Regions from separate parts of the Pseudomonas sp. AC239 genome, predicted to be linked through region 1. Evidence: predicted binding sites of a transcription regulator. Region 1 holds the regulator's gene; each other region holds the start of a gene.
What was found. Region 1 encodes FliA, which starts transcription of late flagellar genes. Its sites were predicted from a motif close to CTAAAGTTTNNNNNNNNNNNGCCGNTAA; they were not measured.
Positions count from the first base shown of each region.

Region 1 (3,275 bases):
TCGAGCACCACGTCCATCAGTTCTGCATCAACGCGACGCTCACCCTTGCGCAGGATGTCGAACACGTTTTCGGCGATGTGACAGCACTCCACCAGCTCATTGAGCTGAAGGAAGCCGGCGCCCCCTTTTACAGTGTGGAAACCGCGAAAAATTGCATTGAGCAGATCTGCATCATCCGGGCGGCTTTCCAGCTCGACCAGTTGTTCGGACAGTTGCTCAAGAATCTCGCCGGCCTCAACCAGGAAATCCTGAAGGATCTCTTCATCGGCGCCGAAGCTCATTAATGGGGTGCTCCTACAGGTCTAAAAACCCAAAAAACCCGAATTCCGAAACTCTAGAATCCAAGGCTGGATAACAAATCGTCCACATCGTCCTGACCGGACACAACGTCTTCTCGTTTATCGGCATGAATCTGCGGACCTTCACCCTGCGAGAGATGTTTTTGTGGATCTTTTTCAGCAAGCATTGCGGCGCGGTCATGTTCGATGCCCGCAAAGCGGTCGACCTGACTGGCCATGAGCACGAGTTTGAGCAGATTGCTTTCGACTTCGGTGACCAGTTGGGTCACACGCTTGATCACTTGACCTGTGAGGTCCTGGTAATCCTGAGCCAGCAGGATGTCGTTGAGGTTGCTCGACACCGCACGGTTGTCCGTGCTGCTGCGTGACAGAAAACCGTCGACCCGGCGCGCCAGTTCGCGGAACTCTTCAGCCCCGACCTCGCGACGCATGAAGCGGCCCCAATCGGCGCTCAAGGTCTGCGCTTCATCAGCGAGACTGTTGACCACCGGCGTGGCGCTTTCCACCAGATCCATGGTGCGGTTGGCCGCGGCTTCCGTCAGCTTGACCACATAGCCCAGGCGTTCGGTGGCGTCGGTGATTTGCGACACTTCCTCAGCCTGCGGCATGTGCGGATCGATCTGGAAATTGACGATCGCACTGTGCAGTTCACGTGTGAGCTTGCCCACTTCCTGATACAGGCCGCGGTCACGGGTCTGATTGAGCTCATGGATCAGTTGCACCGCGTCGCCGAACTTGCCTTTTTCAAGGCTCTCGACCAGTTCGACTGCGTGTTTTTTCAGGGTCGATTCGAAATCGCCCTGTGATGATTCGTTATGCTCCATAGCTCCCCCGCGCATTCATCAGCCGATGCGTTCGAAAATCTTCTCGATTTTGTCTTTCAACGCTTGAGCCGTGAAAGGTTTGACTACGTAACCGTTCACACCGGCCTGAGCGGCCTCGATGATCTGCTCGCGCTTGGCTTCAGCAGTCACCATCAACACCGGGAGGTGCTTGAGTTTTTCATCGGCGCGCACGTGACGCAGCAGGTCGATACCGGTCATGCCCGGCATGTTCCAGTCCGTTACCAGAAAGTCGATGCTGCCGCTGTTGAGCACCGGAATGGCGGTGACGCCATCGTCGGCCTCGACGGTGTTGGTGAACCCAAGATCGCGCAGCAGGTTCTTGATGATCCGCCGCATCGTTGAGAAGTCATCAACGATGAGGATTTTCATGTCTTTGTTCAATTCGACCTCCAAGCAGTCTTAAACGCGCCCAGCACCTGGACGCGCCACTTCAATCAATCGGCATAGCACTCGAAGTTTGTCTGGAGCACAACGGATCGAGACCGGCGCCGTTCATCACCGCACCAGCCTCGTTTCGCAGTGTCCCCACACTGCCTTCAGCGCGCTCGCCACTCCCCCAAACGCCCCCGCAGACGGGCCGCGCACTGGCTGTGTAACTGGCTGACCCGCGATTCACTGACGCCAAGGACTTCACCGATTTCCTTGAGGTTCAGCTCTTCGTCGTAGTACAGCGCCAACACCAGTCGCTCACGCTCCGGCAAATTGGCAATCGCGTCCGCCAGCGCCGACTGGAAGCGTTCATCTTCCAGATCGCGTGACGGCTCCATATGAGCACTCGCGCCATCCTCGTGCAGCCCTTCGTGTTCGCCGTCCTGCAACAGGTCGTCGAAACTGAACAGGCGGCTGCCCAAGGTGTCATTCAGAATCCCGTAGTAATCGTCGAGACTCAATTGGAGTTCGGCCGCAACCTCGTGATCTTTAGCGTCACGGCCGGTTTTAGCTTCAATCGAGCGAATCGCGTCGCTGACCATCCTGGTATTACGGTGAACCGAGCGTGGCGCCCAGTCCCCTTTGCGCACTTCATCGAGCATCGCGCCGCGGATTCGAATGCCCGCGTACGTTTCGAAACTGGCGCCTTTGCTGGCGTCGTATTTGGTCGAGACTTCGAGCAAACCGATCATCCCGGCCTGGATCAGGTCTTCGACCTGCACGCTGGCCGGCAGGCGTGCCAGCAAGTGATAGGCAATGCGCTTGACCAGTGGCGCGTAGCGCTCGATCAATTCGTATTGCGCGTCACGCGCCGACTTTTTATAAAGATTCATGCCACTGGCGGTCATATCACAGGCCCTGCGGTTTGCTGCACGAGACGCTCGACGAAAAATTCCAGATGCCCGCGCGGGTTGGCCGGCAGCGGCCAGGTGTCGACCTTCTGGGCGATGGCCTTGAAGGCCAGCGCGCACTTGGAACGGGGAAAGGCTTCGTAGACGGCGCGCTGCTTCTGCACTGCCTTGCGCACGCTTTCGTCGTACGGCACGGCGCCGACGTATTGTAGGGCGACGTCGAGAAAGCGATCCGTGACCTTGGTCAACTTGGCGAACAGGTTGCGCCCTTCCTGCGGGCTCTGCGCCATGTTGGCCAGCACGCGGAAGCGGTTCATGCCGTAGTCGCGATTGAGCAACTTGATCAGCGCGTAAGCGTCGGTGATCGAAGTCGGCTCGTCGCAGACCACCAGCAAGACTTCCTGGGCGGCGCGCACGAAACTGACTACCGAGTCACCAATGCCCGCAGCGGTGTCGATCACCAGCACGTCGAGATTGTCGCCGATGTCGCTGAACGCCTGGATCAGGCCGGCGTGCTGCGCAGGACTCAGGTGCACCATGCTCTGCGTGCCGGAGGCCGCCGGCACGATGCGAATCCCGCCCGGGCCCTGCAACAGCACGTCGCGCAGTTCGCAACGGCCTTCGATGACGTCGGCCAGTGTGCGCTTGGGTGTCAGCCCCAGCAGAACGTCGACGTTCGCCAGGCCGAGGTCGGCGTCCAGCAGCATGACCCGACGGCCAAGCTCTGCCAGCGCCAGCGACAAGTTCACTGACACGTTAGTCTTGCCGACGCCACCTTTGCCGCCGGTCACCGCGATCACCTGTACGGGATGCATGCTGCCCATGTTATTTCTTTACCTTGTCTTGCATAG
Region 1 is NZ_OZ409864.1:3,706,690-3,709,964, reverse strand. It holds gene ACZ0AZ_RS16900 (chemotaxis protein CheA) at 1-281, opposite strand, end outside; gene ACZ0AZ_RS16895 (protein phosphatase CheZ) at 335-1,123, opposite strand; gene ACZ0AZ_RS16890 (chemotaxis response regulator CheY) at 1,142-1,513, opposite strand; gene fliA (RNA polymerase sigma factor FliA) at 1,681-2,421, opposite strand; gene fleN (flagellar synthesis regulator FleN) at 2,418-3,248, opposite strand.

Region 2 (3,275 bases), 2.8 Mb from region 1:
CAGCGCTGCGCCAATCCCGCCGAAACCAAACATCAGACCGAAGAAAATCCCGGCAATCATCCCGACATTACCCGGCACCAGTTCCTGCGCGTACACCACGATCGCCGAGAATGCCGACGCCAGAATGAAGCCGATCACCACGCTGAGAATGCTGGTCCAGAACAGATCGACATGCGGCAGGATCAAGGTGAATGGCGCCACCCCCAGGATGGAAAACCAGATGACTGCCTTGCGCCCGATCTTGTCGCCAATCGGCCCGCCGAAGAACGTCCCCGCCGCCACTGCGCCCAGGAAAAGGAACAGATGCAATTGCGAACTGGCCACCGACAGGTCGAACTTCTCGATCAGGTAGAAGGTGAAGTAGCTGGTAAAACTGGCCATGTAGAAATACTTGGAGAACACCAGCAGCCCCAGCACCACCAGCGCACTGGTCACCCTGCCCTTCGACAAGCCGTGCGTCGCCGCCTGGCCGGCCTTGAGCTTGAACAGGTTGAGGTGATTGGCGTACCAGCGGCTGATGCGGTACAGCACAAACAGCGCAAACACTGCGAACAGACCGAACCACGCCACATTGCCCTGGCCGAAGGGAATGATGATCGCCGCCGCCAGCAACGGGCCGAACGCGGAGCCGGCATTGCCGCCCACCTGAAAGGTCGACTGCGCCAGACCAAACCGGCCGCCCGAGGCCAGCCGCGCAACACGCGAGGCTTCCGGGTGAAAGGTCGACGAGCCGATACCAATCAGCGCCGCCGCCAGCAGAATCAATGGGAAGCTGCCGACCACCGACATCATCAGAATGCCGATCAAGGTACACACCGTGCCCGCCGGCAACAGCCACGGTTTGGGGTGGCGATCAGTGTGGTAACCGACCCACGGCTGCAACAGCGACGCGGTCAACTGGAAGGTCAAGGTGATCAGGCCGACCTGGGTGAAGGTCAGGCCATAGTTGGCCTTGAGCATCGGGTAGATCGACGGCAGAACCGACTGGATCAGGTCATTGATCAGATGCGCCAGCGCCACCGCGCCGATGATGCGCATCACCAAGGGGCTGCTTTGCGGAGCAGCGGTCGCCGAGGCAGCGGCGGTCTGAACGTTGCTGATAGCCATGGAAAATTCCGGACAGCAGATGGGGGCCCGCAGGCAGGTGCGTCAATGTGCCATTTTTCGGTGCGCTCGCGCTATCCCCTTAGGCAGCTAACTAACTGACTGGTCGTCGAGCAAACGGTGATAGCGCAACGCCATGGTCTGAATCTTGCCTTGCTTCTGCCCTTGAACACGATCGCCTTACAAAGGCGCTCGACAATGGGAAGTTTCGCTACAGAGCCGGCCTACAGAGCGGGCATGGGTGAACTTTCGAGGCCTTTTAGAGGGCACAGGTCGCAGCCGCAAGGTTCGCGATGCACGCCAATGGTGCGTGGTGTCCAGAGGAGTCATGAGGCATGCAGGCTTTCCTTTCACCGGGGATCAAATTGCTGGGGCGGTTTGGCTTCGCAGGTAAATTCCAATTGTTGTTTCTGCTGTTCATTCTGCCGCTGGCCGGCAGCCTGTTGATGATCGGCCATGACTATCGCGAGAAGCTCAATCTGATCTCCGGCGAACGTGCCGGTGTGCGTCAATTGCTCGCGCTGGATGCGCTGGACAACCTGCTCGCCGCGCAACGCGACCGCGCCGCCCGCTGGCGCGCCACCGAGACCAATCGTCAGCCGACACCGGCCACCCTCGCCGCCATGGCTGCCTTCGATGGCGTGCAACCGGCGGTGCTGCAAGCCACCACCGAGCTGGGCAATGCCCTGAACCAGCAAGGCGCCGACGGCGCAATCCTCGAGCGCTATCAGGCGCTGCAAACCGCACTCAATGGCCTTGATTCGAAAAGCCTTAGCAGTGTCGGCTGGTGGCCGGACGGTTATGACCGCTTCACCAATGCCCTGGGCGCGCTGCAAGCGTTGCGCGAGCAGATCGTCATGGACAATCGCCTGACCCTCGCGCCGTGGCTGGAAACCTACCTGCTGACGCAAATATCCACACAACATGCGCCGGACCTGATCGAGCGGGTCGGGCGTCTCGCCGCAGTCGGCCAGGCTTCGGTCGTTTCCGGGCAGTTCACCCTGCAGAGCCGCCTGCAGTTGCGCGACCTGCGCAGTCGCATCGGGGACGCCCGCGAGCAACTGGTGAAAACCGCCGGCCTGCTGGAGGCGCGTCTGCCAGCCGAGCTGCAAGCCTGGGCTGGCCAGTATCACGACAGCCTGAAACACCTCGACAGCGGCCTGAAAGTCCTCGACGACGGTGTGTTTGGCGGCAGCATCAACCTCAAGCCAGAGGACTTCGAACGCAGCCTCGACGCGCTGCTCACCGACCTCGCTTCCCTGCGCCAGCAATCCCTGGTCGCGCTGGATCAGCGGCTTGATGCGTATTACAGCTCGGCGATCCGCCAGTTCATTGTTGTCGCCGCAATCTTCGGTTGCCTGCTGTTGGCCGCGTTGTACCTGTTCGTCTGCCTGCAAGCCTCGATCCGCCGCAGTGCCAGCGGCATCACCTTGCTCGCTGAGGCCTTGCGCGACGGCAACCTGAGCCTGCAAGTGCCGGTGGTGGGGCGCGATGAGCTGGCAGCGATCAGCACCGCGCTCAACGTCGCCGTGGTGCAGCTGCGCAGCAGCATGCTCGGCGTCGACCACGAGACCTCGCAGTTGAGCAACGCGGTGCGCAGCCTCAACCAACACTCCAGCGGCGCGCTCGGTGAAGTTGAGGCGCAGCAGTTGCAGATCAGCCAGATCGCCGCTGCCGCCACGCAATTGGCCGCGACCTCGCAAGGCGTCGCGCAGAGTTGCGAACAGGCTTCCGGCAGCGCCCAGCAAACCCGGCGCATCGCCGCCGACAGCAGCCGCGACAGCCAGCGCACCACGGCCAGCATTCAGCAGCTCAATCAGCGCCTGAACGACACCGCCGCGGCGCTGGGCCGGGTCAGCGAGCAAGGCCAGCAGATTCAACTGGTCGTGGACACCATTCGCGGCGTCGCCGAGCAGACCAACCTGCTCGCACTCAACGCCGCCATCGAAGCCGCCCGCGCCGGCGAACAGGGTCGCGGCTTTGCCGTGGTCGCCGACGAGGTGCGCAGCCTCTCGCAACGCACGCAATCGTCCACCGCGCAGATCGCCGGCACCGTCGACAGCCTGCGCGCTACGGTCAACGAAGCGGTGAGCCTGATGGAAGCCGCGTGCGGGCAGGCGCAGTCGGATGCCGAAGCGGTCACCGGCCTCGGGGAACGTCTGGGTGAAATC
Region 2 is NZ_OZ409864.1:929,469-932,743, forward strand. It holds gene ACZ0AZ_RS04255 (MFS transporter) at 1-1,107, opposite strand, end outside; gene ACZ0AZ_RS04260 (methyl-accepting chemotaxis protein) at 1,440-3,275, shown strand, end outside.
Region 2: ACZ0AZ_RS04260 (methyl-accepting chemotaxis protein) is a predicted target of FliA. The motif match lies at 1,246-1,273, and genes of this name have one in related genera.

Region 3 (3,275 bases), 1.4 Mb from region 1:
GGGTGGTGCGCGATGGACGGCATGCCGGCGAAGAGCACAGCGCTCGCGCATTCACCCAGGTCCTGCGCGATCTCCTGGGCTGACCCAAAACCAAACTGTGGGAGCGAGCCTGCTCGCGAACGCGGTGTATCAGTCAATATTCATGTCGACTGATACACCGCGTTCGCGAGCAGGCTCGCTCCCACATTTGATTTGTAACGAGGCTTAATTGGACGTCTTGGCCATCTGCCGGTCCGACGCGCGCCAGATCAGGCGTGTGGTGTCGTAACCCTGCTGACGCGCCTTGCTCAGCAATTCTTCGCGTACCACACCGTTAACGGTTGGCGTGCGTGACAACAGCCACATGTACTTGCGACTCGGGTCGCCGACGATGGCGGTCTTGTAATCGTCGCTGACGTACAGCACCCAGTACTCGCCCTTCGCCACGCCCGGCACCAGGCGCGAGAACCAGTTATCGAATTCGACCCAGAGCTTGTCGGTCTTACCCGGCACCTGTGGATAAGCCGTGCCTTTGGCCTCTTCCCACTGCCACTCCGGGGTCAGGCAACGGTTGAGCACGCCGACGTTACCGTCAGGCTTGAGGGTGTAGTGGGCTTCGGATTGCGCGCAGTGGCGCTGAAAGAACATCGGCAAGCGTGCCAGTTCATACCAGGTGCCCTGATAACGCTTGAGATTGACACTGTCGACGGTCTTGGGCGCCAACGGGTCGACGCCGGAAGTGGCGCAGCCAGCCAGTACCAGGCCAGCGAAAAGGATCAGCAATAACCGCTTCATTTTTTTCTCCGTGGGCGCGAAGCCCCGGTTTACTTCAGGCCTTGGCCGGAAAACATCAGCACTTTGTCACCGGCGTACTGCACGCTGATAAAGCTGTTCTTGTCGCCCCAGGTGCAGCTGGACATACCGAGCGCGCCCGAGCAATCGGTGGGCTTGCCGAGGAGGGTTTCCACTTCGGACTTGGCCATGCCGGCCGAGAGCTTGGAGTAGTTTTCCTGATTGACCTTGCTGCATGCGGCCAACAGCACGCAAAACGACAGCAGGGCGATAGATCGCAGCGACATGGTGAAACTCCTGAAACGAGGGGGGATGGCATGGTGCCAACCAGAAGCTTAGAAGAGAAAAGTGTCATCTGGTTCCGTGCCCGAACGCCTATTTATCAGCCCGCCCGTCTGGCTTTTGCCGATAAATCAAAAACTTTGTGAAGCTGTCGAGCATTTCGTCGACTTTCCCCGCAAGCGCCTAATCTTTGGCGCGGCGCGGTCGAAATAAGAGCAGCGCAACGCTGCCGAATATGGCAAATTGCCGCCCTTTCCTGACCAGCCCCTTCGCGGTAGTTCATTCGATGACCAGAAACATGAAATTCAGCCACAAGATTCTGCTGGCTGCTGCCCTTGTGGTGGCCGTTGCGTTCGCCTGTTTCATCTTCTTCAACGACTATCGCCAGCGTCAGGCCTTGAGCAGCAGCACCGAAGCGACCATGCAGGAGCTGGGCAGCCTGACCACCAGCAACATCCAGACCTGGCTGGAAAGCCGCATTCAGCTGCTGCAATCGCTGTCGCAGCAAGTCGCCGTTGACGGCAACGCGCCCGCCAGCCTCAAGCGCATCATTGACCTGCCCGCCTACACCGGCAATTTTCAGCTCAGCTATTTTGGCGGTGCCGACGGCGTGATGTTCTCGGTGCCGGCCGGCAACCGTGCGCCGGACTACGATCCACGGGCGCGCGGCTGGTACAAAGCCGCCAATAGCGCACAGCAGACCATCGTCACCGAACCGTACATCGCCGCTTCGTCGGGCAAACTGGTGATCACCGTCGCCACCCCGGTGCAGCGTCAGGGCCAGATGCTCGGCGTCGCTGGTGCCGACATTGATCTGACCAGCGTCAGCGCGATCATCAACTCGCTGAACTTCGGCGGCCACGGTCATGCATTCATCGTCAGCGCCGAAGGCAAGATCCTGATCCACCCGGACAGCAAGCTGGTGCTCAAGTCCCTCGCCGAGGCCTATCCGAACGGCGCGCCTCAAGTCAGTCCGGGCCTGAAAGAGGTCGAGTTCGACGGCAAGACCCAGTTGATTTCCTTCACGCGCGTCAACGGCGTGCCTTCGGCTGACTGGTACGTGGCGCTGGTGCTCGACAAAGACACCGCGTTCTCGATGCTCAGCGAATTTCGCACCTCGGCGCTGATCGCCATGGTCATCGCCGTACTGATCATCATCGGCCTGCTCGGCATGCTGATTCGCGTGCTGATGCAACCGCTGCTGACCATGGGCCGCGCGATGCATGACATCGCTGAAGGCGAAGGCGACCTGACCAAGCGCCTGGTGATTCACGGCAACGATGAATTCGGCGCGCTGGGCACTTCGTTCAACCGCTTCGTCGAACGCATTCATACGTCGATCCGCGAAGTGTCCTCGGCTACCGGCCAGGTCAACGAAGTCGCTTTGCGCGTGGTCGCGGCATCGAACTCGTCGATGTACAACTCCGACCAACAGGCCAGCCGCACCAACAGCGTCGCCGCCGCGATCAATCAGCTCGGCGCCGCCGCCCAGGAAATCGCACAAAACGCCGCCCTCGCCTCGCAACACTCCAGCGATGCGCGCAGCCTCGCGGTCGATGGCCAGCAGGTGGTGGATAAAACCATTCAGGCCATGCAGCAACTGTCGGCAAAGATCAGCGACTCCTGCGGCAACATCGAAACCCTGAACAGCAACACGGTGAACATCGGCCAGATTCTAGAGGTGATCACCAGCATCTCGCAGCAGACCAACCTGCTCGCACTCAACGCGGCTATCGAAGCTGCGCGCGCCGGTGAGGCCGGTCGTGGCTTCGCCGTGGTCGCCGACGAGGTACGCAACCTCGCGCACCGCACCCAGGATTCGGCGCAGCAAGTGCAGAAGATGATCGAAGAGTTGCAGGTCGGCGCGCGCCAGGCGGTGACCATCATGACCGAGAGCCAGCGCGAGAGCGAAAGCAGCGTCGGCATCGCCAACCAGGCCGGCGAGCGCCTGGGCAGCGTGACCCAGCGTATCGGCGAAATCGACGGCATGAACCAATCGGTAGCCACCGCGACCGAAGAACAGACCGCCGTGGTCGAGTCGATCAACGTTGATATCAACGAGATCAACACGCTGAATCAGGAAGGGGTGGAGAACCTGCAGGCGACGTTGCGCGCCTGTTCGGATCTTGAGCAGCAAGCCGCGCGGTTGAAGCATCTGGTCGGCAGCTTCAGGATTTAAGCTGCGGCCTCAGGCCTCTTCGCGAGCAGGCTCGCTCCCACAG
Region 3 is NZ_OZ409864.1:2,305,068-2,308,342, reverse strand. It holds gene ACZ0AZ_RS10640 (formimidoylglutamate deiminase) at 1-83, shown strand, start outside; gene ACZ0AZ_RS10635 (lipocalin family protein) at 205-774, opposite strand; gene ACZ0AZ_RS10630 (hypothetical protein) at 804-1,058, opposite strand; gene ACZ0AZ_RS10625 (methyl-accepting chemotaxis protein) at 1,340-3,232, shown strand.
Region 3: ACZ0AZ_RS10625 (methyl-accepting chemotaxis protein) is a predicted target of FliA. The motif match lies at 1,237-1,264, and genes of this name have one in related genera.